Regions from separate parts of the Lysinibacillus capsici genome, predicted to be linked through region 3. Evidence: riboswitches for the same ligand, from Rfam matches in the RefSeq annotation. Region 3 holds a riboswitch; each other region holds the start of a gene.
The links. Region 3 has a riboswitch for S-adenosylmethionine ahead of LCP48_RS22000 (cyclase family protein). Riboswitches for the same ligand answer to the same signal wherever they lie in the genome.
Positions count from the first base shown of each region.

Region 1 (8,173 bases), 700 kb from region 3:
CCACCTGCTTCAACAGCCCATTTTTTAGAGAAAACACTAAATGCTCCTGAAATAATAAGGACTAAATTGAATTTACTTAAAGCTATTCGCCCCATTAAAAATGCCCGCAAATATTCGATTACTTGCATAATTACTAAGTAATTGCTAGGTAATTGAGTTTCATAAATAGAGCCAAACTGCATCTTTGCACCATTTGCAATACGAATATTACCTCCTGCTGCAATGACCTCACCATCAGATAAAATGATAGGCTTCATCACCCGCAGTAAGGATTTTTCATCTAAAATGGAGTCCCCATCAATAGAGCAAAAATACGGATATTGAGATACATTAATACCCACATTTAGTGCATCAGCCTTACCACCATTTTCTTTATCAACTAAAATACAATTTTTATAGATTTCAGATTCATATATTTGCTTAATGTCTTTTGTAGGGATGTTAGTTCGGACAATTTTATTGATTGGCTTCATTTGAAAATGTTCGATGACCGTTTGAAGGGTTTGATCTGTAGATCCATCGTTAATAATGATAATTTCAGTTTGAGGATAACGTAAATTCAATAATGAATAAACTGTATCTACAACCCCTACTTCTTCATTGTAAGCAGGAACAAGTAAGGACACGGGTTTTGAATAAAAGGCATCGATATGCGCATCATCATACTCTGATAGATCGAGACGATAGCGTTTTCTTAAATCTAGCATAGCAATGATGAACATTGTACAATATGACACGATAACGAACAGCATATAAAATAAAATGATGCCCCCAAAAAACATCATGCAATAGTCAATTATTTTCATTTACTTCCCCTCTTTTCTTGCTGCAATTTCCTGGGCCATTTCAATTGCATATTGGTCATTTGAGGATTCAATGAATTGCTGTAATTTGGCTATACCTTGTCGATCTTCTACAATCGTTTTTGCCGCTTGGGAACGTACCCACCAATTCTCATCTTGAAGAAGCTGCTCTAAATAACTATAAGTGTAAGTTAGCGGTACATGCTTAAAAATTTTAGCAACCATTAACCTGGCTTCCCACATTTCTGAAGTCACAAAAGGTATCAAGGGATCAATCTCATCAATAATACCAATTTCATAAAGCCCTTTTAATGCTCTGATGTTAATTTCCGGTGTATCATGATCTAATAATTTTTTTAATTCATCCAGATACTCCATCTTTCTTTTTACAGCAGCAGTATCAATAACAGCAAATTGCATATTGGCTGACAAACTATTAAAATCATGGAAAAATCGAATGAATACATTATCATCTAATAATACAAATAGTCTTCTATATTCACTTTCAGCGTAATTTACATTGGAATTTTTTATTTTCTCCATAAATAAATCTGGTTGGAAAAGGGAGTATATTTTTAATAACTGGAAATGTTCTTCATCTGTACTGTTATTTTTTTCGAAATCTTGGCACTTCGTTAGCAATTCCTCTATTTGTAAGTCCGCAATTCGATAGAGGGCATTCATTCGAATACTCCATCGTCTACTTGATAAATCTTTTTCGTAGAATGCTTTTAAATATTGATTGGAGAATTGTTTAATTTTTAGTTCCACCTGTTCATTCCTTATATTCTTTAAATAGGATGAAAAAATTTTTTCAATAGCTTCTACTTGGGCACTTCCTCGAGGTACCAATACGATACTAAATAATGCGCTATTGAATAAGTAATCATACCAAAGTTGAGAATAATTTTGTAAATAACGGTCACGAACTTTTTCAAAATAGCTTTCACGCTGTCGCTGAACAAGTAAATACATTAAAAAGATAAAGAGCACAACTAATAAGAAGAAAATTATTGTAAAAAGCGTCGAAATAGTCAGCTTGATCATAGCCAAAACCTCGCAAACGTTCTTTTAATTTTGGCTTCTAGCAAACGTAAATTAAATGGTTTGACAATATATTCATCAACACCGCCTTCATAAGCATTAAGCGCTGCCCCTTCAGAATTGCGTTCTGACATCATATAAATAATAAATTTCTTTTCATTGGGCATATGTCGTAAGATATGCAATATTTCTAAGCCATTTTTTAGAGGTAAAATATCATTCATAAGAATTAGATGCATATGCCCTGATTTATAATCATCCGATTGCAAAAAGCTATAGCCATCATCATAAACCTTCACATCTAAAGAAAAATAAGGGATATTTATTTGATTAAGCGTTGACTTTAATACTTGTCTAAAAATTGCATTTTGCTCAATAATACTAACTTTCACTAATTCAGTTGGTTGCTCACAGTAATCCTTTACCTCTGCTATACTCCATATCAATTGCTCATCCCTTAGTAACATCTGTTTATTTTTATTTAACAGCTCTTCAAAAATAACGTTATTATTTCTTATTTCTGTTATAGAGGCTTTTAATGTAATCTGTTGGAACTTCCGTTCTGCTTTTAAGATGGCAAATATTCGTTTTAAAAACGCCCTAGCTTCTACATCACTACTTTGTAAAAAGAAGATGCCCCAATGATCCCCATCGGCTAGTTGAAAAAGCAAGTCTGTCTTGCGTATTTTTGATTGTAAAAACGAGGTAACTTGATCATTTAGTGGTGTAGAATTAGCTGTTTTTAAAAAGACTGCTGTTATGGTAAGGCGTGATCTAATAACATTTTCTCGCCATATTTTAAAGTAACGTTCTACTTCATGTTCTTGCATGATATCATGGGTGAATTTTATATCATTCATTAGAATCACTCCATCTAGTTTTTTCTTATTATTACTTTCTATCATTTATTTCGTATATTAACAACATTACTATAGTAATAAATGTGACTAAACAATATCTAAACATAAATAGACGTCATAAAAAATACATAGTTTCTCATCAATTTAACTACAAATAAAAAAGAGTACATAAGTCGTTAAACTTATGTACCCTTTTTATTTGATTCTTATTTTACCGGTACTACTGCACCTTTCCACTCTTCTAAAATGAAGTCTTGGATTTCTTTAGATGTTAATACTTCTAATAATTTTTTAATTTCAGGTTTTGTTTCATCACCTGCACGTACAGCGATAATGTTAACATATGGAGATTCTTTATCTTCAAGAGAAATAGCATCTTCAATTGGGTTTAATCCGTTATCGATGGCAAAGTTAGAATTGATAAGCACTGCATCGCCTTCATCATTTTCGTACATTTGTACAAGCATTTCTGGTGCAGTGTTTGCATCGAATTTAAAGTTTTTAGGATTTTCTTCAATATCCTTTAATTCTGCTGCTGTTTTATCAATGCCTTCTTTTAATTTGATTAAGCCTTTAGCCTCTAATAATGACAGCATACGACCATGGTCAGATACTGAGTTAGAAAGTAAGATTGTTGCGCCTTCTGGCAGGTCTTCTAACGTTTTATATTTTTTTGAGTAAATACCGATTGGTTCAATGTGAACGCCACCTGCATTGACGAAATCATAGCCATTGTCTTTAATTTGTAGCTCTAAATAAGGGATGTGCTGGAAATAGTTTGCATCAATATCTTTTGACTCTAAATTTTGGTTTGGTAGAACATAATCTGTATACGTTTCAATTTCAAGGTCAATGCCTTCTTTAGCTAAGATCGGTTTTGCTTTATCTAAAATGACTGCGTGTGGTGTATTAGAAGCACCTACTTTTAATGTTACATTTTCTTTGCTATCTGTTTGATCACCTGATGCTGATTTTTCATCTTCTTTTTTATCTGTACCGCAAGCTGCTAATGCTAGTACAAGTATGGATAAAAATAATCCTGCTAATAACTTTTTCATTTATGACACTCCCTTTTATTTGTTTAAAATATGTTAGCGGTAAGAACCGAAATAACCTCTTTTTCTTGCTAGCGTTTATCAATTTTCTCGGTAATTAAATCACCAATCCATTGAATAATAAATACGACTACTAAGATCAAAATAGTTGCCATTAATGTCACATCTTGGCGATTTCGCTGGAAGCCGTCTAAGAAAGCTAAGTTACCAAGACCCCCTGCACCAATAATTCCTGCCATCGCAGTATAACCTACAAGAGCAACAGCCGTTACAGTGATACCAGAAATCAAGGCTGGTAATGATTCAGGAACCAATACTTTCCAAATAATTGTAGAAGTTTTCGCCCCCATTGAACGAGCTGCTTCAATCACACCTTTATCAATTTCACGTAACGCAATTAATACCATACGAGCATAAAACGGTGCTGCACCGATAATTAATGCAGGTAACGCCGCATTCGCTCCTCGAATTGTACCTAGTAAAAATTTCGTAAATGGAATTAATAAAATAATTAATACGATAAATGGAATGGAACGGAAAATATTTACGAGTGATCCTGTTAAAAAGTTAACGATTTTATTTGCCCATAACTGATTGGGACTAGTTAAAAATAGAACAATACCAATGACTAACCCAAGAATAAATGTCACAACCGTTGATATAGCTGTCATGTATAATGTTTCATACGTAGCTTGCCACATATTTTCCCAGTCTACATTCGGAAAGAGATTAGTTAGCATTTTCAATCACCTCCGTCTGTACTTCCACTGTATTTAAATAACGAAGGGCTTCAGTGACGTTTGTCTGAGAGCCATCAATTTGCACAATCAATGTACCATATGCACCATTTTTTGTTTGCGAAATATTTCCGTGAACAATACTTACTTCTACATCAAATTGTTTCACAAGATGTGAGATGACAGGCTGTTCTGTTTTTTCACCAACAAAAATAAGTTTGACAAGTTGCCCAGTTGGATAGTTTGTTTTAATTTGTGCTACCGTATCTTGTGTTTCCTTAGTGTCTGTAATTTGAGATACAAACTTCTTAGTAATAGCTGCCTGTGGGGCTTGGAAGACTTGCAATACCTCACCACGTTCCACAATTTCGCCTGCCTCCATCACCGCTACACGATGACAAATTTTGCGAATGACATGCATTTCGTGGGTAATCAGGACAATCGTTAAGCCTAAGCGTTCATTTATATCTACGAGTAAATCAAGAATAGCATCCGTTGTTTCAGGATCGAGTGCGGAAGTCGCCTCATCACATAGTAAAACCTCTGGATTATTCGCTAATGCACGTGCAATTCCAACACGCTGCTTTTGTCCACCAGAAAGCTGGGATGGATATGCCTTATCGCGCCCTTCTAAGCCTACAAGGGCAATCAATTCCTTCACACGTGCTTCACGTTGAGCCTTTGGGAAGCCTGCGATTTCTAGAGGGAATGCAATATTTTCGGCAACTGTTCTCGACCAAAGTAAATTGAAATGCTGGAAAATCATACTTACCTTTTGTCTAGCCGCTCTAAGCTTTTGCCCTTTTATCGATGAAAATTCTTGATTGTTCACCGTTACTGTTCCTGCTGTCGGTTTCTCTAAACCGTTTAATAAACGAATCATGGTACTTTTACCAGCACCACTATAGCCGATAATGCCAAAAATTTCACCTTTATTAATAGTAAGGTTGACGTCTTTGACTGCCGTTAATTCGCCATTTGCTGTTTTGTATTTCTTTGTAATATTTTGAAGCTGGATCATAGCGAATACTCCTTTTCTCATATAGAAAACCCCTTCACTCACAGACAAGTAGAAGGGGTCACGTATGATACGTTAAACCGTTCTCTCATCTTTCAAAGAAAAATCTTTGAGTGATTTGGCACCTTTTCACATTGTGATGGTTGCCGGGCTTCATAGGGCACTTCCCTCCGCCACTCTTCATAAGAGTTCGATATATTTAATGTTTTAGTAATATATTTGATACTTTACCACGCTAGTAAAGTTCAGTCAATTGATTTTTTTAACAATTCATATAAAAATGGTACGGATTGAAAGGCATAAATTTTTTCTGTCACTTTTCCGCCATCACTGATGAGTAGACATGGAACACTTTCAATTTGATGCTCATAGGCAATGTGTTCCAAAAAGTTGATATTTGCTTTCCCAATTTGTAGCTGTGGCAGTAATTGTTCAATAACGGACATCATTTTAGATGCCACTGCACATGTTCCACACATCGGTGTATATAAATAAAATGCAGTTCTCTCTCCCGACTGTTTAGCCGTTTCCCACTGCTCTGTTGACCATTCTTCCATTTACTCACGCAACCTTACAAAATATATTCATTATGGATTGAAAAATGTGCACGCAGTAAAATCATCGCTAGGACTTTTCTTGGTGTCGTTTCTACTTCCTTGTATGTTGGCATTGTGCGCAGATGCTCAGCTTCTGGATAATGTCTGTCCATTAATGCACGTAGCTTATCCCCAGAAGTATCTGCATCAAAAAAAGTAAATAGCTCACAGCCCTCATAGGGATCCAGTAGTTCTTCTAATTGATGCACACCAATTGTACCATTCGTACATAGTATTGTAACATTCTCATTCAAAATAGGCTCAATTTGTAGCTTATCTGAACGCCCTTCTACTATCAAGCATTTTCCCTCGAACATTACGCCACCTCCATTTAGAGATCCCCACTTATAAGTCATTATATAACAAAAAACGCCGGTAGTTGCCGACGTTTTTCGATTATGGCTTGTCTTATTCAGCGATCATTTCTTCGTATTGCTCTGCTGTCATTAGTTTCTCAACTTCTGATGCATCAGCAGGCTCAACAACGATCATCCATGCTTTTTCATATGGTGATTCATTAACGAATTCTGGGCTATCTTCTAAATCTGCATTTACTTCCACTACAGTACCTGAGATTGGTGCATATAATTCAGAAACAGTTTTTACTGATTCTACGCTACCGAATGGATCATCTGTTTTGATTTCGTCGCCAACTTGTGGAAGCTCAACGAATACGATATCTCCTAATTCAGATTGTGCGAAGTGAGTAATACCAATACGTACTTTTCCATCTTCTACTTTTACCCATTCATGTTCTTCAGAGTATCGTAAGTCTTTAGGTGTGCTCATGCAAAAAACCCCTCCATAAATATGTAATATATTCACTTTCAGTGTGCCATACTTCTCCTCTAAATACAAGGTTTAATACGGTTATTTCCAAGCTTGCTCAAAATCTACTTCTTTAAAACCTAAAGTAACTTTTTTTCCATCTGTGACGATGGGACGTTTAATTAACATACCATCTGAAGCTAATAACTCAAGCTGCTCATCCTCCGTCATTTCGGCTAACTTGTCCTTTAAGCCAAGCTCACGATATTTCATACCTGAGGTATTAAAAAATTTCTTCAAAGGCTGTCCGCTAGCCTGCCAAATAGCTGTTAATTCTTCTTTAGTGGGAGGTTGCTCTGCGATATGTACCTCTTCATAGGAAACCTCATGCTCATTTAACCACTTCTGTGCCTTTTTACATGTTGTACATTTCGGATAATGGAAAAATTGAATCGTCATTACAATGCTCCTCTTCTGTCTTTTTCTGTAGTATACCATCATAGTTGTTTTGAATGGTGAACTTCACTCTTTATTGTAAGTTTATCCACCAGTTGTGCAAATTTATCCGCTCCTTTTACGATTATCCATCTCATATAAAAAAACCTAGCTATCTTTTGCAGATAGCTAGGTTAAATTTGCACTAAACAATATATTTTTCAGCATCAATTAATTTAACGGAAGCCTCACGCTTCTTCACAATTAGATTGTATGGATTATTACGCGTTAGCTTACGCAGTGCAGATAATGTCATACGGGCTGCATCGCCATCTGCTGATGCAAGAATTGTGTCTTTTGCTTCCTTTTCGATTTCTGCGAATGCTTCTTGGCAGAAAATTTGTGTGTATAGCAATTTTTGATGTGCTTTTTCAACACCGTCACGAGCAATTGCCTTCTCTGTACGTAAGACAGCTGATTCCATTGCAAATAATTGGTTAGCTATATTCGCAATGTTTACCAATACTTCTTGCTCTTGATCAAGCTTTGCACCAAAGCGTTGGGCTGCTAAGCCTGCAGCTAAGACAGCAATTTTCTTGGCATTTTTCACTAAATATTTTTCTTGTGCTAACGGCTCTGTACCGATTTCCTCTGGCATTAGCATAAGCAGCTCTTGCTGTAAATTTTGAGCCACTTGTAATAATGGCAGCTCACCTTTTAGCGCCTTTTTCATAAATGTACCAGGTACAATCATGCGGTTAATTTCGTTTGTACCTTCAAAAATTCGATTAATACGAGAATCACGGTAAATACGCTCTACCTCATACTCAGCCATAAAGCCATAACCGCCATGAAGT
Region 1 is NZ_CP084108.1:3,740,750-3,748,922, forward strand. It holds gene LCP48_RS18530 (glycosyltransferase family 2 protein) at 1-806, opposite strand, end outside; gene LCP48_RS18535 (HEAT repeat domain-containing protein) at 807-1,850, opposite strand; gene LCP48_RS18540 (response regulator) at 1,847-2,707, opposite strand; gene LCP48_RS18545 (MetQ/NlpA family ABC transporter substrate-binding protein) at 2,914-3,765, opposite strand; gene LCP48_RS18550 (methionine ABC transporter permease) at 3,834-4,502, opposite strand; gene LCP48_RS18555 (methionine ABC transporter ATP-binding protein) at 4,492-5,520, opposite strand; SAM riboswitch class I at 5,603-5,706, opposite strand; gene LCP48_RS18560 (thioredoxin family protein) at 5,763-6,074, opposite strand; gene LCP48_RS18565 (toprim domain-containing protein) at 6,089-6,430, opposite strand; gene gcvH (glycine cleavage system protein GcvH) at 6,522-6,902, opposite strand; gene LCP48_RS18575 (arsenate reductase family protein) at 6,984-7,340, opposite strand; gene LCP48_RS18580 (acyl-CoA dehydrogenase family protein) at 7,522-8,173, opposite strand, start outside.
Region 1: linked by a shared signal. The riboswitch ahead of LCP48_RS18555 (methionine ABC transporter ATP-binding protein) and the one ahead of LCP48_RS22000 (cyclase family protein) in region 3 are both predicted to bind S-adenosylmethionine.

Region 2 (8,173 bases), 810 kb from region 3:
GTCTTCCCAACAGTTCCAAAAGGTACAGGTCGCGTTCGGAATATGCCAACAGCGGCACATACAAAAGAAATGCTTGATGATGCAATTGCGATTTACGAGAAGGTTGGTCGTGAATTAGGCGTTATTCAATAAGAAAAAGGCTTCCTCGTGGATGGGGAAGCCTTTTTTTGCATGATAGAAAGGAAAAAGTGAAGGATAGAATCGAAAAAGTGACCGATAGAAGCTTAAATCTAATTGATAGCGATCTAAAAATAGACAATCTCTTTATTTTGACCCAATTATTTTGCCTGCCTTGAGTTGTTGAATAGCTTGATCAGAAATATTTAATGCCTGTAAAATTTCTTCATTATGTTGTCCTAAAGAGGGTGCTGCACTTGTTAGCTGTCCAGGCGTTTGTGAAAACTTAGCTGGGAAGCCCAATGTTCTCATTGGTCCAGCAATCGGGTGCTCATAGGACAGTACCATGTCACGCTCTAGTATATGAGGGTCATTTAATGTTTGGTCATAGGAATAGATTGGACTAGATGGTACACCGTGCTTATCCAATAGTTCGAGCCAATAGATAGCCTTATGCTTAGTTAGCTCGCTTTCAATTTCTGCCTCCAGCTCCCTCACATGTTGGGCACGTGAATAGTTGGTAGCAAAGAGAGAATTGTCTAACCAATCAGGTCGATTGACAACTTTTACGGCAAAAATCTCCCATAGCTTTTGATTGCCAGCACCTACTAGAATATAGTCATCCTGTGTTTTGAAACCTTGATAAGGCGCTGACACACGATGGGCGGTTCCAGTTCGCTCAGGTAACTCACCCTTTCCGAAGTAAGCAGCGGCCTCCCAAACAGTCCACGCAAGACCTGACTCCACTAAGGACACATCTATATATTGACCTTCGCCACTACGAAGCTTATAAATATAGGCCATTAAAATGGATTGTAAGGCTGTTTGTGCAGCAGCAATATCATTCACCGCAAAGCCAACTTTTACAGGTCGTCCATCTGCTTCACCTGTCATATGCATTAAGCCACTCAGACCCTGAGCCATAATATCATAGCCACCCTTTTGACTATATGGACCTGTTTGACCATAACCGGAAATAGAGCAGTAAATTAGGCCTGGATTGATGGCTTTTAATGTGTCATAATCGATACCAAGCTTTTTCGTGACACCTGGTCGATAATTTTCCACAAGTACATCAACAGATTGAATCAATTCTTTAAATAAAGCCAGTCCCTCAGTAGTTTTTAAATTGATGCAGACACCTTTTTTATTACGATTAACCATCATATACATATGACTTTCTTCATTAACGAATGGACCCATTGTACGGGTATCATCTCCGTTTGGATATTTTTCAATTTTGATAACTTCTGCACCCATATCTGCTAATACCATGGTGCAATAGGGACCTGCTAAGACTTGTGATAAATCGACAACCTTTAATCCTTGTAGTGCTTGTTTCATTTACCCTCAGTCCCATCCTGTTTGACTAATGTGATGTTGCGTAATCCTTTGACAGAGGTGGCACCGGCTAATGCGATAGAAACCTTTAATTCATCATAAAGATTGGTCATCACCTTTTCAACGCCTTGTTGTCCTTCAAGGGCAAGTCCATAGACGAAAGGACGTCCTATTGCAACGGCATCCGCTCCTAAAGAAAGTGCTTTTAAGGCATCCATGCCACGATATACACCACTATCTAATATAATAGGAATTTGTCCATTCACAACTTTCGCAATAGCAGGAAGGGCATCGAGTGAACCAATCACGCCATCTAATTGACGGCCACCATGGTTTGATACAATAATGCCATTTATACCATTGTCGATAGCTAGCTTTGCATCTTCAGAATGTAAAATTCCCTTCAATAATATAGGAAGATTTGTACGTTTTTTTAACTCTCGAACATGCTCCCAATTAAGTGTTGGGTGGAAGACATTTTGCAAGACACCTTGTACATAGGACTCGAATGAATCATCAGGTAAAGAGGCTGTAAAAACGGGATCATTCATATAATTTCCTCTTGCATAGCCTAGCTTCAATGGTGAAAACTGATTGCGTACATCTTCTTCACGCCAGCCAAGCATTACGGTGTCGACAGTTAAAACGATCGCTTCAAATCCAGCTTCCTCCGCACGTGCAGCCATACTAAAAGCAATTTCTTCATTGGTAGACCAATATAATTGAAACCATTTTGTTGCAGAAGGCGCAGCTTGAGCAACTTCTTCAAGAGCAAAAGTGGAAACAGTGCTTTGTATATAAGGGATATTTAAAAACTGGGCAGCACGTGCAACGGCAAGCTCACCTTCATCGTGAACCATTCCGTTCATGCCCACAGGAGCAAAAAGCAAAGGAGTTGGATATGTTTTACCAAACAAATGAACGGATGTATCAACGTTTGACACATCATTTAAAAAACGGGGAACAATGGAATACTTCTCAAAAGCTGCTCGATTATTGCGCAGTGTTTGTTCACCGCCAGCACCTGAACGGATATAGCCAAAAGGTCCAGCTTCGATTTTTTCCGCTACGGCCTTTTCTAAATCTGCAAAGCAAATGGGGAAGGGGGCTTGTGCAGTTATATTTTTTAAGAGTAGATCGCCATCAGTTATGTTTGTCATCGTTACTACCTCACTTATTTATTGAAAATAGGCTTTCTTTTATTTAAAAAGGCTTGAATACCTTCGTTATAATCGTCTGAACTAAATGAATCCAAAACTAACTGTGCCAACGCATCATTTTCTTCATTTTCACCATCAACAATTGCCTGGATCACTTTTTTGATTCCTGTGTTTGCAATGGATGATTTACTTAATAAATGTTCAGCGAATTGCAATGTCGCCTCATCAATATCCTCTGGTTCGTGGAGGGCCGTGATTAAACCAATATTTTTTCCTTCTTCAGCTGTGAAAATAGTAGCTGTGTACAAAATTTCCTTTGCCTTAGCGACACCAACAATATTGATGAGACGTTTCGTGCTTTCTAAATTATAGACAATACCTATGTTTGCAGCGGTGATGCCTAGCCTACTCTTAGGTGTTGCTAATCTAAAATCACAAGCGTTTGCTAACTCTAAGCCACCACCAATTGCTAAGCCCTGAATCATAGCAATTGTCGGATGCGGAAATTTATAGAGAGCATCGATCGCCTTTAGAGCCAATTCATTATAGGCTTTGGCATTGTCTGTAGCATAACGAACATCTAAAAACTCGCTAATATCTGCACCGGAAGAAAAGGCTACATCATTGACACCGCGAACAATTAAAAGTTTGATGGAAGAATCTATACTGAGTAGCTCTAGTTGGTCTACTATGGCTTGAAACATTGCCCTTGATAAAGAATTTCGTTTATCTGGGCGATTTAATACTAACGTTGCAATATAGCCATTTTTCTCTACATAAATTTCGTTTGTCATCTTCATTCTCCTCTTAATCTTTTTTCAACTTCGCGGCGAAGCGGTTACCGATGGATTGAATGCTTTGCACAAGGATGATTAAGATAAAGACAGTTGCATACATCACATCAACCTCATAGCGTAAATGACCGTAACGATAGGCAAGGTCACCTAAACCGCCAGCACCAACCATTCCTGCCATTGCTGTTGCACCAATTAATCCTATTGTGGCAATCGTTAAGCCTAAAATAATAGATGGTCGTGCTTCACGTAATAGGACATGCCAAATGATATGGCGACGTTTAATACCCATAGCTGTGTAGGCTTCTACTACTCCGGAATCCACTTCTAAAAGCGCAGATTCCATCAGTCGTGCAATATAAGGAGCTGTGTAAACAACTAGCGGAACGATTACACCTTTAACACCAATTGTTGTACCTACAATTAACTTGGTAAAAGGTAAAATGAAGAATAATAAAATGATAAATGGTACAGAGCGAACAATATTGATAAATAGATTAAAAAATTGATAGAAAAATTTATTTTCAAAGGATTGTCCTGGTCGTGTTAAAACAATTAATAGCCCTAATGGAATACCAATCAGAATGGAGAACAATAATGAAATTCCGACCATTTGAAATGTTTCGATAATTGCTTTGCCAATAACATCTGACCAATCTGTAAAGAAACTTTGGATACTACTCATTGAACGCACCTCCTAATTCTTCCACTGCCACACCATTTTCTGAAAAATACGCTAACGCCTTTTGGACAATCTGCGTCTCGCCATGTAAATGCACCACAATATTGCCGACAATACCGTTTTTTAATTCAATAATATTAGCTGTTAAAATATTTGGTTGTACATCGTATACCTTAGTGACTTCGGCTAATAATGGCTTACCAGTACTTTCACCAAGGAATGTTAAACGGATTACACTTCCTGAAACATTTAATTGCTCAATAAGAGAGGTGGATAAATTACGTTGTGAAATTGTATTTAAAAACTTTCGCGTTGTAGGGTGTTTCGGTTTCGCAAAAAGTTCAATCGCTGTGCCAAATTCCACAACTTTCCCTGATTCTAGAACAGAAACCTCATCGCAAATTTTTTGAATTACATTCATTTCATGTGTGATGAGCAGAATCGTAATGCCTAATTCACGATTAATTTTTAACAACAATTCAAGAATGGCTTCCGTTGTCTCAGGATCAAGTGCACTTGTTGCTTCGTCACTAAGTAAAATCTCTGGTTCCTGTGCTAAGGCACGTGCAATCGCCACACGCTGTTTTTGACCACCTGAAAGTTGATTTGGGTAACTATCTAGTTTATCTGTTAAACCGACAATTTCAGCATACTTAGCTACTCGGTTTTTTACTTCCGCCTCTTTATAGCCTAGAAGCTTTAAGGGAACTGCAATATTATTGTAAACTGTTGCTGTTTTTAATAGATTAAAGTGCTGGAAGATCATCCCGATTTTTTGGCGTGTTTGACGTAATTCTTGAAGAGAAAGGGTCGTAATGTCTACATTGTCTATCACTACTTTTCCTGCTGTAGGACGTTCTAGTAGATTAACGCAACGAATGAGTGTACTTTTACCAGCACCACTATAGCCGATTACACCATGAATTTGTCCCTTTTTTACATGAAGATTAATGCCATCCACAGCTTTTATGATGCCTTTTTTCGACTTGAATTCTTTTGAGATATTTTGTAATTGAATCATGCGATTGTTTGCTCCTTTCTCCACCTTCTAAAAAGCAAGAATCTGCTCGTTTTCCTATAGAGGAATTTCGGCAGATTCTTTGGCTTATAGAAGCTTCCTGAACATATTACCAGCTAGGGATTACAGAACCTTTGAATTCCTCTTCGATGAATTGACGTACTTCATCAGATTGGTAAGCCTCAACGAACTTTTTAATTGTTGGATCATTTTCATTTTCAGCACGCACGACAATATAGTTCACGTATGGAGAATCAGTAGATTCCAATAAAATAGAGTCATCTTTAGGGTTAATACCAGCTTCTAATGCAAAGTTTGTATTAATAGCTGCTACGTCTACTTCACTAAGTTGTTTAGGAATTTGAGCTGCCTCTAATTCAATGAATTTTAAATTCTTTTTGTTTTCTTCTACATCACGAATCGAGGCTGTTAAGTCTGCGCCATCTTTTAACTTAATATAGCCAGCTTCCTGTAAAACAAAGAGGGCACGCGCTCCATTCGTTGGGTCATTTGGTAAGCCAAACGTTGCACCGTCAGGAATGTCATCAAAGGATTTATATTTTTCAGAGTAGATACCCATTGGATTTAAAATCGTTTTGCCCACTGGTACTAAATCTGTTTCATGATCTTTATTAAATGTATCCAGGAAAGGCTCGTGTTGATAGCTGTTCGCATCAAGATCACCTTCAGCTAAGGATGTATTAGGTAAAACATAGTCAGAAAATGATTTTAGCTCTACTTCTAGCCCGTTTTCTTTTGCTACTTTAGCGGCTACTTCTGCAATTTGTTCGTGTGGACCAGAAGTGACGCCTACAACGATTTTCTTTTCATCAATTCCTTCAGCTTGGCTTTTACTATCTTCTTTAGAGCCACAGCCTGCTAAAGCTGCTACTAATGTTAAACTTGCTAAACCTACTAAAAATTTATTTTTCTTTTTCATGAAAATACCTCCAAGATTGTTTTTATCGGTTTTTTGAAAATAAAAAAACTCTCTTACAAATTAAGAGAGGCTCATGAAAAGATGTCCTCTCTTATCTATCAAACGAAGTTCGTTTGCAGGATTTAGCACCTTCCTTTAAAAAGGAGGTTGCCGAGCTTCATAGGGCCAGTCCCTCAGCTACTCTTGATAAGAGATTTATAATATTTTTTTGTAATTCCGATAGAACTAATATAATTTATAGGGTATAGTAAGTCAATAAATAATTTTTTAATTTTTTATATAATTATAATATTTCGACGCAAAAGAGGGATAACGATGTCTGTAAGAGTTAATTATGGTATAGGTTCATTTGGTAAGGTTATTAGTGCTCGTTTTCTAACAGGAACAGATATCATTGAAGGGATTGAAGCGCTTTGCGAAGAGAATAATATAGCGTCAGCCACAATTGTAAGCTGTATTGGCAGCTTTCAAAAAAGTAGCTTTGTTTATTTAGTGCCAGATGCAACAGCTCAAATTCAAGTTCGTTTTAGTGATGTGATGGAAAAAGAGGGACCATTAGAATTTATTCAAGGTTCAGGTGTGGTGTGTAAACGAGATGGTGGATATGAGACACATTTCCATGGCTCTATGAGTGATCAATGGGGTGTTGTATCAGGTGGGCATTTAATAAAAGGGGGAAACCCTGTTATTACTGCTGACATAGTGTTGGCAGAGGTACAAGGTATTCAACATATTCGAAAATGGGATGATGAAACAGGTCATGCTCAATTTTATCCATTAGAAAATGGTTTAGGGCAACCAAGGAAAATTGAAAAATAATAATAATCCTGTAGCTAGAGATAGCTACAGGATACGTCTTATTTATCTATTAAACAATTGTAATTGCTCGATTCTATGGACTGCTTCACGTAAGCGCTCCTCACTAACCAGCAACCCTACGCGTACATAGCCTTCACCATATTGACCGAAGCCATTACCTGCTGCTACAGCGATATCAGCTTTTTCGAGCAAAAGATCAGCGAACTGTTCACTTGTATAGCCTAGTGGTACCGGGAGCCATGCGAAGAAGGAGCCTTTTGGAGCCGTAACATGCCAGCCAATTCTTCGAGCTTCTTCAATGAGTACATTTCGGCGACGCTCATAAGTAGCTCGTAGTTCATCCGCACATTGTTGGGAACCTGTCAGTGCTACTGCTGCGGCTTGTTGAATGGCAGGGAATTGGCTACAAAACAGATGATCCTGAATAAGATTAATAGCAGCAATTATCTCGGCATTCCCTACAGCGAAGCCTATACGCCAGCCAGCCATATTATAGGTTTTCGATAGGGTATACATTTCAACTCCTACTTCTTTTGCACCCTTTGCTTGAAGGAAGCTAACTGGTTTATTACCGTCAAATCCTATTGCCCCATAAGCAAAATCATGTGATACGATAATATTGTGTTCCTTTGCAAAGCGAACAGTCTCTTCAAAAAACGCAAGTGATGCTGTACCTCCTGTAGGGTTGTTCGGGTAATTTAAGTAAAGAAGCTTTGCCTTTTCTTTCACTTCATCAGGTAATGCATCATAATCAGGTAAGAAATCGTTTTCGGCAAAAAGTGGCATCACTTCAAAATTGACGTCTCCTAGTACAACACCTGATAGGTAATCTGGATAGCCAGGGTCTGGTAAGAGCATCGTGTCACCAGGGTTTAACACTGCTAAAGGTAACTCAACTAGACCAATTTTTGTTCCACCAAGAATCGCTACCTCTGTATCTGGATTTAGTTCTACCTGATATTCACGTTGATAAAAGTCGGCAGCAGCTTGGCGTAATTCAGCGAGACCTCTAAATGGTGAATATTTGTGGTTTTGAGGATTTTCAGCCGCTTCCTGTAATGCTTGAATGATGTGAGTAGGCGTTGGCTGATCGGGATTTCCTTGCCCAAGGTTAATGACATCACGCCCTTCTTCTAGGGCCAAGTTTACTTTTTGAACGAGTGCTGCAAAAAATTGAGTGGGTAGTTGCTGTAGTTTTTTCGAGAATTCCATGCATGATCACCTTTTTCAGAATATAATAATTATTATTGAAGAATATGAAGCAAATAGTATTACTTTTTCTGTTAATTGTCTAGAGGAGGA
Region 2 is NZ_CP084108.1:559,699-567,871, forward strand. It holds gene LCP48_RS02715 (glycine C-acetyltransferase) at 1-132, shown strand, start outside; gene LCP48_RS02720 (CaiB/BaiF CoA transferase family protein) at 265-1,461, opposite strand; gene LCP48_RS02725 (alpha-hydroxy acid oxidase) at 1,458-2,618, opposite strand; gene LCP48_RS02730 (enoyl-CoA hydratase/isomerase family protein) at 2,633-3,412, opposite strand; gene LCP48_RS02735 (methionine ABC transporter permease) at 3,426-4,097, opposite strand; gene LCP48_RS02740 (methionine ABC transporter ATP-binding protein) at 4,090-5,115, opposite strand; gene LCP48_RS02745 (MetQ/NlpA family ABC transporter substrate-binding protein) at 5,222-6,052, opposite strand; SAM riboswitch class I at 6,141-6,245, opposite strand; gene LCP48_RS02750 (PPC domain-containing DNA-binding protein) at 6,368-6,871, shown strand; gene LCP48_RS02755 (pyridoxal phosphate-dependent aminotransferase) at 6,914-8,083, opposite strand.
Region 2: linked by a shared signal. The riboswitch ahead of LCP48_RS02745 (MetQ/NlpA family ABC transporter substrate-binding protein) and the one ahead of LCP48_RS22000 (cyclase family protein) in region 3 are both predicted to bind S-adenosylmethionine.

Region 3 (8,173 bases):
ATTGAAATAAGTGCCTATTCTCTCTTTAATAGACTTTTTTGTTCCCTACTGCTAGTACGAAAGAAGAAAAGACACGTTAGCAGCATAGTTGATTGGAGTGGAGCCAGCGTCACTCCAAGGGGATTTAGTGTCACAGATGAGACCCTGGAGCGAACGTAAGTGAGTGAAGCGGCTCATCGGACGCCCCCTGGAAAGGACGCTGGCGGAGCGGAAATCAACCCCTTGCCTTGCTAAACGGGCTTTTTCTACTAGTCATATGATCTTTTTCAACAATATGAAGAACGCTCTTAATGAGGGCTTTCTTTGTGTTGTTATGCCAATTCAACACAAAGGGGTGAATTATCAATGGGTAACTTAACACATGTTTATACGTTACAAAATATCTCTTATGCAATTCAATCATCAAAAAAATTATTGATTAGTAGTGATTTCTATACACTTTTCATCGTAATGAATGGTAGTGGAAAACTAGAAATAGATCATGACACCATTCATTTTAGTGAAGAAAAGTGCATATTGATACCGCCAAATAACACGGTTAGTATCCACATTCAAAGTGAGCACCTTTGTTTTTATCAATTACAATTCAACATTGTCAATCTCAGCAATAGTCAGAATTCATATAGTCATTTTACAAGTATCATCGAACGACATCTTCTCCCCTTTTCACAATGTCATAGACTGCTAGAAGTCATCTATCAGAACCGGTTAGCGGAGCATGAACACACGATTTTTGAGCAGCATGTGCACTTTCAAGAGCTGATGTTATTGCTCTTACATCAAACCATACCCAAGCAGATGCAAAAAAATGATCGCCAATCTGTTGAGCAGTCCATTAACCATTTACATAAACATTTTGAAAAGGAGTGGACAGTTGAGCAGCTAGCACAGCTAGCTGACGTACCAAGGTGGAATTATACGCGCATTTTTAAAGATATTACGGGACAAATTCCCCTTCACTATTTAAATAACATACGTATTGAAAAAGCTAAGCAACTATTAATGACAACAAATGATCGAGTATTTGAAATTAGCCAATCTGTCGGATTTAATAATGAGTATTATTTCAATCGTCGTTTTAAAGAACATGTCGGCATCTCTCCAGGACAATATCGAAGAAATCAAAGCAGCCATCTACGTGTATTTGCACCATTCTTAGAAGATTTCTTTGTTGCGCTTGGGATTACGCCAATTGCTCAATTCAGTCATGCAAAATGGGGAAAACAAGACTATTTAGGTCTACAGGAAGTGCCAGATATCGATGTACAAAATAGAGAAATGGATCGACTCCTTTACTATAAGCCGACTTTAATTATGCTAGATTCTGGTGTAGAGCGTTGGGAATCCTTTCACCATTTAAATGAGGTAGCCCCCGTCTGCCATCTCTCACACCCTGGAGAGAATTGGCAATCTACTTTATTTAAAATTGCAGATCTAACAGGAAAAACCTCCTTGATGCAAGACGTAATCCTACAATATGAAGATAAAGTACAACAAGCAAAAGGAATTCTTAGCAAATCTGTTTATAGGCAAAGTGTGGCATTTCTCCGTATTTCAGCCATTGGCATTACTCTATACGCGGGCCCTGAATGTGGCTATACGGGCCCCATTTTATATCGTGACTTAGGTTTAATGCCACATTCACTAGTATGGAGTATTCCGCACAATCAACGTAAAGCACAACTGACATTTGCTCAATTGTTGCAATTAGATGCTGATCATTTATTTATTACCTTTGATAAACAACATTCCATTTATGAAAATGAGGAACGTGCTATTTTAAAAACTCCTACTTGGAAAAACCTAGCTGCCGTTAAAAGCAACTGTGTCTATGAAGTAGACTTTTTAACATGGATGAATTATGGCATTTTATCACATAGTAAAAAAATTGATGATGTCTTGAATGTACTTGGCTAAAAGGAAGCTTACTTTAGCTTCCTTTTTAAATGTTTGTCCTAAACATTGCACTGCTAATAACACCGAAAGCCGTTTGGCTACATAAGATAAGGTATCAGTTATAGGATAGGAGGAATGACCTTGTATTACAATCCTTATCCGTATTTTGTGCATCCCTATCATTATCCAACATCGCCTATCGCTAATCATTTTACCACTAGACCCTTTTCGCAACATCTAGCAATGCCGACCAATAATCCTTTTCCACCTATCGATACACACAAATTAAAAGCTTCAGCATCACGGATAAAGGCGATGATGCAACAAGCCCAATTACTTACGGATAAAATAGATAGCTCCCAACAATTCGCACATGATTTAATGAATGCTGCTCAACTTTCAAATAAAACAGAGGTTGAAAAATTAATCACATCAACAGGCATTACGGTGAAATTTGAAACAAACTATACACCAGACAGTTTTAGAATACGTCTTATTGATCATGATTGTTGTGGAGTCACCTTAAATTTGAATTGGTGAAAATTCCTAGTGAACTTGTAAACTATAAAAAACTATGCTAAAGTGTTTGTATTGTTATTTCTGAAAATTCTTATATTACTTTTCTTATCAAGAGAGACGGAGGGATTGGCCCGATGAAGTCTCAGCAACCAGCTAACAGTATGGTGCTAATTCCAATTGGCAAAATGATCAGCCTTGAAGATGAGAAGAAGAACTACCGTTGTTTCAAGCAGGAGTCCTCTTCTATTAGGGGACTCCTTTTTATTTACCACTATTTTTTACAGAAAGCAGGGAAATCGATGTCGAATGAACTTTTGCAAGCATTGGAATTATTAAAATCGAAACAGTGGGTTGACTTAACACATACTTTCGGCCCTAATTCACCACATTTTTTTATGTTTGAGGACGCTAAATTTGAAACATTATTTTCTCATAAGGATGGTTTCTTCGCTCAACAATTCACGTTCCCTGGTCAATATGGCACACATATCGACCCACCCATTCATTTTGTGCGAGATACTCGCTACTTAGAAGAATTAGAACTAAAAGAGCTTGTTCTCCCCCTTGTTGTTATTGATAAATCACAAGAGGCTGCGAGCAACCATGATTTTACATTAAGTGTAGAAGATATTCTTAATTTTGAGGACAAGCATGGAGAAATTGAATCAGGAACATTTGTTGCATTACGTACAGATTGGAGTAAGCGCTGGCCAGATAAAGAGGCTTTCAGTAATAAGGATGCAGATGGACATAACCATATCCCTGGCTGGGGTTTAGAAGCTTTACAGTTTTTACTAACAAAACGTAAGGTAAGCGCAATTGGTCATGAAACATTCGATACAGACTCTGCTGCTAATTTTCGTAAAAATGGCAAGCTAGATGGCGAATATTTTGTGCTTGACCAAGACACCTATCAAATTGAGCTAATGACTAATTTAGACAAGCTACCTGCGAAAGGCGCTATCATCTTCAATATCGTACCTAAGCCAGAAAAAGCATCTGGCTTCCCTGTGCGCTCATTTGCTATTTTGCCATAACATAAAAGTCGGTATAGCGTATACCGACTTTTATGTTTGTCCATTTCTTTTTTTGAATAAAAAGTAAGCAATAAGCATCCCTACAATAAATAAAAGGATAAGATAGATACTATAATGAGTTAAATAGTATCCAACAAATCGCCATTTCTCTCCAAGCATCTCTCCTAATGATATAAATGTGAACGTCCAAATAAATGCCCCTATATAGGCAAAAAGCGCAAACTTTCTATAAGGATAATTATTAATAGCCGCAATATATGCTGTCAAATGGCGTACTCCTGGAATAAAATAGCCAATTAATAATAGGGTAGGTCCTATTTTTGTAAACATCTTTTTCGTAAAGTCAATTTTTTGCTCTGTAATATGAATTCTAGGGCCATATTTCTGCAGTAACGGTAAGCCAAAACGATAACCAATATAGTAGCTTAAGGTAATGCCTCCAACCGCACCAATCATTGCACTGCCCAAAGCAGGAATGTGTTCAAGACTTTCTCGGTAAACACTATAGCCTACATAAGTTAGAAACACCTCATCAGGAAGTGGCACCCCAACAATACCTCCAATTAGAATCACGATAATCCCAAAGTATCCGTAATGTTCAATTAGAGACTGCACGTGATGTGCCATAAATCATCCCACCTAAAATTTATTAAAATCTACCTGCTATATATAGTGTAACCTCAGCGCTCTAAATGACTTGAAGCTGACGTAAAGCAAAATTGATACCGCCATCCGTAGATTTCTTTGTAACAAAATTGGCAGCTCTTTTTAGAGCTTTACTACCATTTCCCATAGCAATTCCTACTCCTACATACTCCAACATATCAATATCATTATCCCCATCCCCAAAGGCAATCGCATTCTTAGGGTCAATATTAAAATAATCAAGCACCGCTTTAATAGCTATAGACTTCGAAACATCCTGCTGTAATACATTCACAATATAAGGATGCCAACGCTGTAAAAATATATTCGAAAATTGGCTAGTATATCTTTTTTCTGCCAGCTCATCCGCATATAAACACATGAGAAAAACCTCTTCATCTACAATTCTTTCATTTATAAGTGGAAAATCCCGTAAAGATAAAGTTTCTTGCATCGCTCTTAAAGCTACTGGACTTTGTATGCTATTCATGGATAGCTGCTCTGTAAAAAATGTTAGGCTATGCTGCTGTTTCTGTGCAAAAGCCTGTACATTGTGGACAATTTCTTTGGCAATCGGAGTTTTATGTATGACAAGTTCCTTATGTTTCACATAGGCTCCATTTGCTGTAATAAAGGTTTCAATCCCCAGCGCTTTTAACTCATAGCACATAGATAAGGGTCTTCCAGTAGCCGCTACAAGATGGATTCCCTTTTCTTGCAATAGTTGAATAGCTTGTTTTGTACTTTCTTCCACACAGCCATCCTCGTAATTAATCAATGTGCCGTCTACATCAAAAAACACGATATTACACTTCATTTTGAGTATCTCCATTATAGTTATTTAGAACCAATAAAATTAAATTTATAATTTTTCTCGCTTGAAATATGTGAAAGTATTTTGACAAAATTTAAGTAAACTATACAACTTCCATTTACACCACCGATAAAAACTATTACAAGCGTATTTATAATAATATTTAACTAAAAATTCCTTGAATATTTTTATTTTAATAATTCTAAAGGAGTATACCAAAGAACACAAAATTGTTAAAATAAAAGATAATAACTTAAATACATTGAACGATAAAATCTTACGTATAAATAGAACAAAAGAAATAAAAATTTAGAACACGCAAAGGAGTTGATTCTTATGGCATTTAACATTTACTACTATGAAAGTAGTGTTGATTGTAAATTTTGCAAAAAGCAGTTTACAACATATAAAGTTCGCCCTAATCGATATAAAATTATCGAAGAACAAACGGATTTCATGCCTGTTTACGATGGTCTAAACCCTTTGCTATATGAAGTTGCTGTATGTCCACATTGTGGCTATGCCTACCATAAATCTATGACACGAACATATGGACCTTTCATGCTACTCATTGATGAACTATACATTAAAGAGCTCCAGAAACCTATGGATATCTGTCAGGAACGTACAATTGATAATGCCATTATCAGTTTTAAGCTCGCCTATTTAGTATCCCGTGCGTCAATGGAAGAATCTCTTTTAATGGCGAATTTCGCTTTAAAAATTGCTTGGCTCTATCGATTAAAAAAGGACGAAGAATCCGAAAAGCGTTATCTTTTTGCAGCTAGAGACTTTTATAGTAAATCCTTTGCCTCTAATCAAGAAGGTGGAGAGAGAATTCAGTTTTTACATGCTGAATTAAGCCTTCGACTTGGTGATATTCCTGAAGCAAAAAAAGGATTTTCACGCTTAATCGCTGATCGAAATGTTTCGCCAAAATATCGCAAGCTTGCACGCAATCGTTGGGAAAATTATAAATATGACGAACAACCCATAACAATTAATGAAATCATTAATTAATGGGACGAGGAGATGACTAATTATGTTGCTATTTCAAAAGAAAATTGATGTGAGAGAAGAGGATATATTTTCAGAGCTACATCATTTTTTATTAAGAAAAAATAATCGCTACCTAACAAACGAAGAAGTTGTCGCTCTAACAGGCGTATCATCTGAGCTGCTTTACAAATGGGTAAAAGGAGGAAAATTAAAGAACTCCATTTTTCCTAATTTAGGGGCGCCATGCGAACGATGTGGACAGATTACGCAAGCTAAAATTTGCGTGAGCTGCTCTTCCTCCATTGTTGGGACATTAAAACAAGAAGAAAAGGATCGTGCATGGTTTAACCAAATTCAACGTAACCATGTAAGAGCAAGTACGTATCACTATAAATAACATCCAACATCTCCATCAAATGGAGGTGTTTTTCTTTTTTACATACTAAATTTAAACTAATTTTAAACAAATTCTTCCTAAACTTTAAACTTGCCTTTCTATAATTAGTATCAATATAAAGTGAAGGGCTGATAATTAATGAGGAAAGCTAGGAAGCATAAGGTTTTATTAAGTTTTGCACTGGCAAGTTTAATGACAGTAAGTGGAGTAGTAAATGTCTCTGCTGCTGTCCCTGTAAATGAGGAGATTATTAAAAACGATTCTGCCGTCAAACAAGCTAGGACTTCTAATGAAGCATTACTTGATTGGAAAAAATGGGCGAATGACCATGCATACAGCCTGTCATCCATCCAGCCTGAAACGTTTAACGGACAAAAAATTCCCGCTAACAAATTTGACGATTTAGAGATGCTAAAACCTTTATTACATGATAAACGTATTGTCTTTTTAGGGGAAAGCTCTCATGGAGTGGCGCAATTCAATCTAGCGAAAACACGTTTAATACAATTTTTACATCAAGATATGGGCTATAATGTCCTTGCCTTTGAAAGTGGTATGGGTAATGTGATGAATGCTCAAGGACAAATTGATAAACAAGCAGCTCTACAAACGATGAAGGATGCCATTTTCGGCGTTTGGTGGACAAAAGAAACGTTGCCTCTGTTTGACTATGCAAAATCGACGCAAGCAACCGAGCAACCTCTTGTACTTACTGGCTTCGATATTCAACAGCAAGGAGCATTTACGAACGGAGATTGGCTGCAAAACCCCAAGTTGGCTCAGCAATTCAATGAAGCTGAGAAGCAACTTGCTGAATGGAGCTCGGGAAAAGATTTGAAGGGCTATCAAAAAGTAAAAGCTACTATAATTGATGTGTATAAACAGGTAAAATCACAAATACAAATCAAAGAAAAAGAGCTACAGGCAGCTTATCCAAAAGAGCCTCATATTGTAAAACTAATGGATCGCACTCTAGCAGATCGTATTCGACTAGCAGACGAATATATAGAGTTAACAATTCAGTCCAATATCGACATTGAACAAAATAATATAGAAGCATTTTTGCAAACTATGGAATGGCGAGATCAAGCGATGATGGAGAACTTACTTTGGTTAGCTGAAGAGGTGTACCCAACAGAAAAGTTTATTGTATGGGCTCATAACGATCATATTCGTAAAGCACAATCGGATGTAATGGGATCTCCTTACCCAGTTAAATTAATGGGGGAACGTTTACCTGATATCTATAAGAAATATAGCTATGTCTTAGGTCTATACATGACTAGTGGAGAGACAGCAAATAATATGGGAGAACCTATGCCTGTTTTACCTCCTGTCAAAGGATCTATTGAAGATATTCTGTCTTCAACAAATAAACCTTACACATTCATCGATTTACGCAATCGTCAAAATGAACGAGGCAATTCATGGATGTTTGAACCACGCTTATCCTATAGTTGGGGAATGATACAGGAAATTCTTGTTCCGCGCGACCAATACGATGGTCTACTTTTAATAGATCAGGTGAATAAACCAACTTATATCAAATAATCTCTCTTATTAAACAATAGCAAACTAGATTTCCTAGTTTGCTATTGTTTTAAGTATTCATCGATATAGTATCCCATTCTTCGCCTTGATATCCAATCATCCAAAATAAGCCCCTCCGTCTTTCCATCACAACACTTTCATTTAATGCTAAAGGAGCTTCTTGTCCATTGATGCGGCTATCTACACAAGCCCAATGTAATCTGTAAATTTTATCCGCCTCATCCACTATATCTTCCTTACTGCGCAGTACCGTTTGACCATAAAATTGCTCAAATGTCTCGCAACGAGAAACTACTTGAATTGCAAATTCACAAT
Region 3 is NZ_CP084108.1:4,439,689-4,447,861, forward strand. It holds gene LCP48_RS21990 (helix-turn-helix domain-containing protein) at 346-1,917, shown strand; gene LCP48_RS21995 (YuzC family spore coat inner layer protein) at 2,032-2,436, shown strand; SAM riboswitch class I at 2,518-2,623, shown strand; gene LCP48_RS22000 (cyclase family protein) at 2,715-3,452, shown strand; gene LCP48_RS22005 (DedA family protein) at 3,483-4,079, opposite strand; gene LCP48_RS22010 (Cof-type HAD-IIB family hydrolase) at 4,141-4,914, opposite strand; gene LCP48_RS22015 (DUF2225 domain-containing protein) at 5,248-5,931, shown strand; gene LCP48_RS22020 (hypothetical protein) at 5,954-6,307, shown strand; gene LCP48_RS22025 (erythromycin esterase family protein) at 6,446-7,858, shown strand; gene LCP48_RS22030 (DUF4272 domain-containing protein) at 7,908-8,173, opposite strand, start outside.

Region 4 (8,173 bases), 300 kb from region 3:
TCGATAGACAGCCTTGCTTGTTAAAATAATATCATTATAGATAGCCAAAACCTGAGGAATATCTTTTTCTTCCATGAATCGTATCATTCTGCTCACTTCCCTTAACCAAATTGTTTTCTTCTATAAAGAAACAGAGATAGACAGTCATTGAATAGACTATCTATCTCCTCTCCTCTTATTTTATGCCTTAAACATTGAAGTAGCGAGCATCAGGATGAGCAAAAACGATTGCAGATACAGATGCTTCTGGCTCCATCATAAAGCCTTCTGTAAGATGGACACCAATATCCTCAGGTTTTAATAGGCCGAATAGTTTCGCTTGATCCTCCAAGTTAGGACATGCAGGATATCCGAATGAAAACCGTTGACCTTGATATTTTGCAGCAAAACGATCTCTCATAGTGAAATCTGTTGCATCAGGGAAGCCCCATTGATCACGAATTTCTTGATGCATACGTTCAGCAAAGCCCTCTGCTAATTCTAAAGCAGTGGATTGCAAGGCATGACTTTCAAGGAATTTCCCATCCTCTTTTAACTGGCGGGCTTTAGCCATAACTCCTTGACCTGCTGTTACAACCATGAGTGCAATATAGTCCATTTCACCGCTCTCTACCGTTTTTAAGAAATCTGCAAGACATAAAAATGGTTCAACCTGCTGACGAGGGAAGGTAAAACGCTCAATTTCTGTCTTACTATCAGCAGGGTCATACACAACGACATCATCACCATCTGCTTGAGCAGGGAAAAATTGATACAAACCAGATGGCTTTAATAGATCACTTTTTAAATAATCATCTACTAAATCCTTGAGCTCTGTTGCTCTTGAATCACCCGCATCAAGCAATTGCTGAACTTGCCCTTTCAAGCCTAAATGGTGTCCCAGTAATGTACGCATATTAACATAAGGATATAAATGAGATACAGAATATTCTTTTTTCACATGACGTCGTAAATCAGCTGGTAAAAATACTGGCGCATCTTTTACTGTTCGTGCAGGCTTTATTGTTACCTCTTTTGCCGGCCGAGCAGCTCGTTTTTCATCGGCCTCTAAACGTTTTTGACGGGATTCTTCAATTTCTGCTAAGAAATTTTCACGTGTCCCTTCACCCATTAATAGATTCGCTTGCTCTAAGCCTTGCATAGCATCCTTTGAATAAATAACAGGACCACCATATTCATCTGCAATTTTTGTTTCAGTAAAACGACGTGAAAGTGCAGCACCACCAACTAAAATAGGAACATCAATTCCTGCCTCTTTAAAATCCTGAGCAGTAATGACCATCTGTTGCGCTGATTTCACGAGTAAACCTGACAGCCCAATAAAATCCGGTTTTTCCTTACGAATCGCTTCAATCAATTGGGCAGGGGTTACTTTAATGCCCAAATCGACTACCTTATAGCCATTATTACTTAATATAATATCAACAAGGTTTTTCCCAATATCGTGAACATCGCCTTTTACCGTAGCAAGTACCATTTTCCCTTTTCCAGCACTCTCTTCATCCTTCTCCATGAATTGCTCTAAATGAGCAACTGCGGCCTTCATCACACCTGCTGATTGTAAAACCTCTGCCACAATGAGTTGATTATCATTAAATAATCGACCTACCTCAGCCATGCCCTCCATTAAAGGACCATTAATTATATCAAGTGGCGCCTCGAAGATTTCCCGTGCAGCGTCTAAATCCTCAATTAGCCCTTCTTTGGTACCTTCTAATATATAGTAAGCTAAACGACCTTCAACCGTTTTCGGAATATCAGCTTCCGTTTTTTCCTTCTTTTTATCTCGATAAAAATCTGTAAACACTGCTAATGTTTCATCATTAGTATTAAAGAGCAGGTCATTTGCGAGTTTGATTTCTTCTTCGGGGATGGATGCATAACGCTCCAATTTCTCTGTATTAACAATGGCATAATCTAAGCCCGCCTGTGTACAATGATAAAGATAAACAGCATTCAGTACTTCACGGCCAACTGGTGGTAAGCCAAATGAGATATTACTTACGCCAAGTACCGTCAATGTCTGCGGCAATTTTTCTTTGATGAGACGAATGCCTTCAATCGTTTCTAACGCTGAGCCAATATACTGCTCATCCCCAGTCCCTACAGGGAACATTAATGGGTCGAAAATGATATCCTCTGGTGCAATCCCCCATTTCTCCGTTAAAAGTTGATAGGAGCGCTCGGCAATTTCGAGCTTTCGATGACGGTCAACCGCCATTCCCTTTTCATCTATCGTTCCGACAACTAACGATGCACCATATTTTTTCACGAGTGGTAATACTGCATCAAATCGTTCTTCACCATCCTCTAGATTAATAGAGTTAATGATGGCTTTCCCTTGTGAAAACTTTAATGCTTCCTCAATTACTTTTTCATCAGTTGAGTCAATTACAAGAGGCACCTTAACCTTTTTTACAACCTCCTGCATAAAACCACGCATATCTGCTAATTCATCGCGATCAGGGTTGGCTAAACAAATATCAATAACATGTGCACCATTTTTGACTTGAGCACGTGCAATCTCTGCAGCCTCCTCAAATTTACCATCGATGATTAAATTCTTAAATTTACGAGAGCCGATTACATTTGTTCTCTCCCCAATAAATAATGGACGCATAGAATCGTCATACAATAATGGTTCAATTCCTGATACCGCATGACCATGTGTTTTTTCCGGTAATTGACGAGGTTTTTCATCTTTTAAGACCTCACGAATGGCTGCAATATGAGCCGGTGTCGTCCCACAACATCCACCTACAATATTAAGCCAACCTTTTTCTGCAAAACCTTTTAATTTTTGCGATAGCGATTCTGGTGATTCGTGATAACACCCTTCTTCATCTGGCAAGCCAGCATTTGGATAACAGCTAATATAGCCTGTTGAAAGCTCTGCTAATGAACGAATGTGATCCGTCATAAACTCAGGTCCTGTCGCACAGTTTAGGCCAACTGATAATGGTTTAATATGCTCGATCGAAATATAAAAGGCATCGATTGTTTGCCCTGCAAGCGTTGTACCCATCGGTTCTATTGTTCCTGAAATCATGACGGGTAGCTCTTTTCCCGTTGATGCAAAAGCGCGCTTTACGCCAAGTGTGCCTGCTTTGACATTGAGCATATCCTGACTTGTTTCTAATAACAAAACGTCGGCTCCTGCCTCAATTAATGCCTTTGCCTGTACATAAAAATTTTCCTCTAGCTCATCAAATGTAATACCACCTGTTACTGATAACGTTTTTGTTGTTGGCCCCATAGCCCCTGCGACAAAACGTGGCCAATCCGATGTGGAATAACGATCCACTGCTTGGCGAGCAATTTCCACTGCACGCTTATTAATTTCTTCTGCTTTTGTGCCAAGATCATATTCATTTAACACAAGAGGCGTCCCACCAAATGTATTTGTACAAATAATATCTGCGCCTGCCTCTAGGTATTTATGGTGAATTTTTTCAATGACATCTGGTCTAGTAAGCACAAGATTTTCATTACAGCCATCAAGTTCCTCGCCACCAAAATCCTCTGCTGCTAAATTTTCATTTTGTAGCATTGTTCCCATCGCGCCATCAAGAATTAAAATACGTTTCTCTAATTGCTCTTCAATCGAGTGCTTAGCCATGTATACTTACTCCTTTTTTCTGTTCATCCAATTGCTCTATATATTTCATCAACTCTAATGTCACATCGTAACGTAAAAATGGTGTAATAAGGTAAATCCCATTGAAATATTGCGTAGCCACTTCTACTAATTCTTTTGCTATGGAAATCCCTTCCAATGTCGCCCTTTCCTTATCTTCTCCACATGCTTTCATTCTTGTTAAGGCATCTTCAGATAATTTGATACCTGGCACTTCATGATGTAAAAATTCAGCACTTTTATAACTCGTAACAGGCATAATACCGATATAAATGGGAGCTTGTAAATGCTTTGTTGCCTCATAAATCTCTACAATTTTCTCTTTCGTATATACTGGTTGAGAAATGAAGTAGTCTGCCCCATGCTCAATTTTATTCTCCAAGCGTTTCACAGCACGTTCTAACACACGGACGTTTGGATTAAATGCAGCAGCAACTGAAAAATTTGCTTTTTTACGAAGTGGCTTACCTGAGAAAGAGACCCCTTCATTTAATTGCTTAATTAATTGGATTAGCTCCATGGAAGATACATCATAAACACTTGTCGCACCTGGGAAATCTCCTACTTTCGTTGGATCACCCGTAACGGCCAACACATCATGAATACCTAAAGCATTTAACCCCATTAAATGAGATTGTAGACCAATTAAATTACGGTCTCGACATGTAATATGAGTTAGTGGGCGTACACCATGTGAGCTCTTCAACAATGCGCCCATTGCAATATTGCTAATACGTGGAGAGGCCAATGAATTGTCTGCCATCATAACTACATCTGCACCTGCATCATATAATTGCTTTGCTCCTTCAAGGAACCCGTCAATCTCTAAATGTCTAGGTGTATCCAACTCTACTATGACAGAGCGTTCACGTTTAACTTTTTCATGAAGAGGCTCATACTTTGTTGGCTCCGCTTCCCGAACAATCTCAATCTTTTTAGGCTTCGCATGCTTCTCCTGAACCGGTGATAACTCTTCTAAATACTTCTTTGCTGCTGCAATATGTTTGGGTGTTGTACCACAGCAGCCCCCTATTAAGCGCACACCTTGATCACGCAATTCAACAGCCGCTCGACCAAAATAATCAGCCTCTGACTCATAAACGACACGCCCATCCTCTAAGTCCAGAAGTGATGCATTCGGGTAGGCCGACATAAATGCCTTATGAGGAAGTTCTACACCTTCAAATGCCTGAATTGTATGGTGTGGACCTAGTCGACAATTGACACCAACAATATCCGCACCTAAGACTTCAAGCTCATGGAGAGCATTATTTAAAGACACCCCATTTTGTAAAACACCAGGCTCATGCATAGAAACTTGTGCAATAATCGGCAATTTTGTTTTTTCTCGTAGCATCTTTAAGGTTGCTGTTAATTCTTCAAAATCATAATAAGTTTCAAGTAAAAGGCCATCTGGATTCCCTGCAAGTAAGACTCTTGCTTGTTCTTCAATAGTCGCTAATATTTCATCCAAGGTTGCATCACTTTTACGAATTCCCCGAATACCACCAATTGTTCCTAAAACAAATTGACCGCCATCAGCCGCTGCTCGTTTTGCGATGGTGATAGCAGCTTCATTAAATTGTTGAACACGTGATTCTAATCCATAGCGAGCTAATTTAATGGCATTTGCACCGTACGTATTCGTTTGAATGATGTCAGCACCAGCTGCAATATATTCTCTATGAATCTTTTCAATTAACTCGGGTCTCTGAACATTCATTTCCTCATGGCAATACTCCAATCCATAGCCGTATAGCACTGTGCCTATTGCACCGTCTGCCGTCAATACATGCGTTTTTAACCTTTCAAGCAATCCCATAAAATTAGCCTCTCTTCCTATGTCTCTATATAATAAAAAGCCTTCTTTCATAAAAAAAGAAGGCTTTAACGATTCATCATTGTTGTTCCTTCTCATCTTCGACTCAACGGTCTTCTGGATTTAGCACCTGACAATAAAGTTGGTTGCTGAAGCTTCAATGGGCCAGTCCCTCTGCTTCTCTTGATAAGAATTAAGTATGAATTTTTTAAATAATTAAAAGAATCATATCGTTTACTGACGAATGAGTCAAGACTATTTCACATAACAAAGTTTTTTTTCACTTAAAAACTTAGAAATTGGCAAGTTCCTTTGCAAGCTCTTCGCCAATTTTTTTCCCGTTTTGAATGCAAGCACCAATACCTACGCCAAAATATGAGCACCCTGCAATCGATAAATTAGGATATTTCTCATGTAATTCTTGTAGTAACCCTTGTAATGCCTCACGATGCGCTAGATCATATTTAGGCATTTGATCAATCCATTTTGTTACATTCATAACGGTTGGCTGCTCTTCTATTCCTAGGCTCTTTCTCACATCTTCTAAAGCAACTGCTGCCAATTCTTCATCCGTCATGGCACGTAGTTGCTCATAGGCTGGATTGATGCTCTTATAAAAGAGTCGCACAAGTAATTTATTTTCTTTCGATGTATGCTTCCATTTACGACTAGTCCAAGTTGCTGCATTACAAGTAACGTCTGAATTATGGGAAACAATATAACCTGTTCCATCTGCTGGCAATTTAGCATCTGGCACATCAAAACCTAGATAGATAGTAATCGCTGATGCTGTCGTAAATCGATCAAAATAGCGGTTTAAAGATTCATCCTGTAGCAGATTTTGGACAGTATCGTTCGGTAATGCTAAAACGACATAATCTGACTCAATAATTTCACCATTAGCTAAGGAAATAGTGTATTTCTTATCTTGTTTTTGAACATTTAAAGTAGTAACACCCTTGATAATTTCTACATCGGATAAGGTTTGTTCAAGTCGATCAATTAAAGAAGATAAACCTTTTTTAAAGGATATAAATTTTTTGTTCGCTGCTTTAACAAATTGCTCACGATTCGCATCAAAGCCTTTAATAATACTTCCATAATCATTCTTATAATCAATCAAATACGGTAAAGTAGAGCCAATAGAAAGCTGATGTAAATCTCCCGAATAAACACCTGCAAGGACTGGTGCAATTTGATTTTTCACCAGTTCCTCTCCTAAATAGTAAGTTAAAAATTCACCGATTGAACTTTCCTTTGTGAAGCTATTGTTTGGCAATGTTAAATCCTTCAACGCTTCTTTTTTTCCTTGCTCGGAAATAAGTGTACTTTCCTCTAAGGATGCTAAACTCATCGGTATTCCAAAAGTTGAATCTGCCGGAATAGCATGTAACTCATTATTCGTATAAATATAAGAAATACCTGTTTCGTTGTAAACTAGTTCCGCCTCAAAATCAAGTTCCCGCACGAGTTCCATAACGCCTTGATGACGGGCTACAATAGAATCAGCACCCGTTTCCATGATGAAACCTTTTTCATGTGCTGAATATAATTTGCCTCCTAAATATGTATTTTTTTCTATAAGCACTAGACGAACATCTAAATTATGTTCCTTTACTTGACGTTGCAAATAATGCATTGTACATAGTCCTGTAATACCGCCGCCTAAAACAACAACTGTTTTCATCATAACCGCCCCTATTATTCATTCTTTCTACAGTATAATCTTTTTTTCATTGAAAATTACGTTAAACCCTTTACAAATTTAGCAAAAATAGAGCTATTTCTTCAGTGAAATAGCTCTTACTTTCTGAATCTCTATAAGATTGATCCTCTATAACGATGGCTTCACAACAAACATTTTAATAGGTACTATAGTGTTTATTACGTCTAAAAACATAAAAAATAGGATGTTGTTAATAGTCTATCCTTTTAAATTTTGCGCAAAGCTCGCTAATTTTTCTGCTGAATTTGTTACCTCAGTAAATGAAGTGCCTAATTCACTTAATATGCCTACAATTGCTTGTATTTTTGTTGCCATACACTCATTTTGATCTTTTGCCTCTGTCATGGCTCCCAATATACTCGTAAATTGGCCTTCAGTTTGTAACATATTTTCTTCACCTGCTGCAACTTCATCTTGAATATTTGTCAAAGAATACTCTAGTTTCTCTGTTCGTTCACCTGTCTTTTTCAATAACAAAGCCACTGCTGTAACAGATTCTTTTGTCTGAATTGATAATTTACGTACTTCATCGGCCACTACACTAAAGCCCTTTCCCGCTTCCCCAGCACGTGCTGCTTCAATTGCAGCATTTAAAGCCAATAGATTTGTTTGATTCGCAATATTGGTCACAACACTCATGATTGTTTCCATTTCCTTAGACATACCTGATAATTGTTCAATATTTTCTTCTATATCATGAAGAGAATGACTAATATTGAGCATATTTTGTGATTGATTTTTTAAACGCTCGCGACCCTCAAGTGCTTGGTTTTCAGCCAGTGTAGACACATCGAGTGATTTTTTTGCCAAATGTTTAATTTCGTCAGATTGCTTACTTAAGCAGGAAAATGAATTATTGGTTTCCTGTGAGATAGCTGCAAGTGCTTCCGAAGAATCTACAATCTGTCGTTCAATCGCTTCTTTTTCATGAACCATTTTTTCTTTCAGTTGTTCCACAGTGTTTTCAAAAGCTTCTAAAACGAGTTGTTGC
Region 4 is NZ_CP084108.1:4,141,195-4,149,367, forward strand. It holds gene LCP48_RS20515 (GNAT family N-acetyltransferase) at 1-87, opposite strand, end outside; gene metH (methionine synthase) at 188-3,619, opposite strand; gene LCP48_RS20525 (bifunctional homocysteine S-methyltransferase/methylenetetrahydrofolate reductase) at 3,612-5,459, opposite strand; SAM riboswitch class I at 5,549-5,649, opposite strand; gene LCP48_RS20530 (protoporphyrinogen oxidase) at 5,749-7,143, opposite strand; gene LCP48_RS20535 (globin-coupled sensor protein) at 7,381-8,173, opposite strand, start outside.
Region 4: linked by a shared signal. The riboswitch ahead of LCP48_RS20525 (bifunctional homocysteine S-methyltransferase/methylenetetrahydrofolate reductase) and the one ahead of LCP48_RS22000 (cyclase family protein) in region 3 are both predicted to bind S-adenosylmethionine.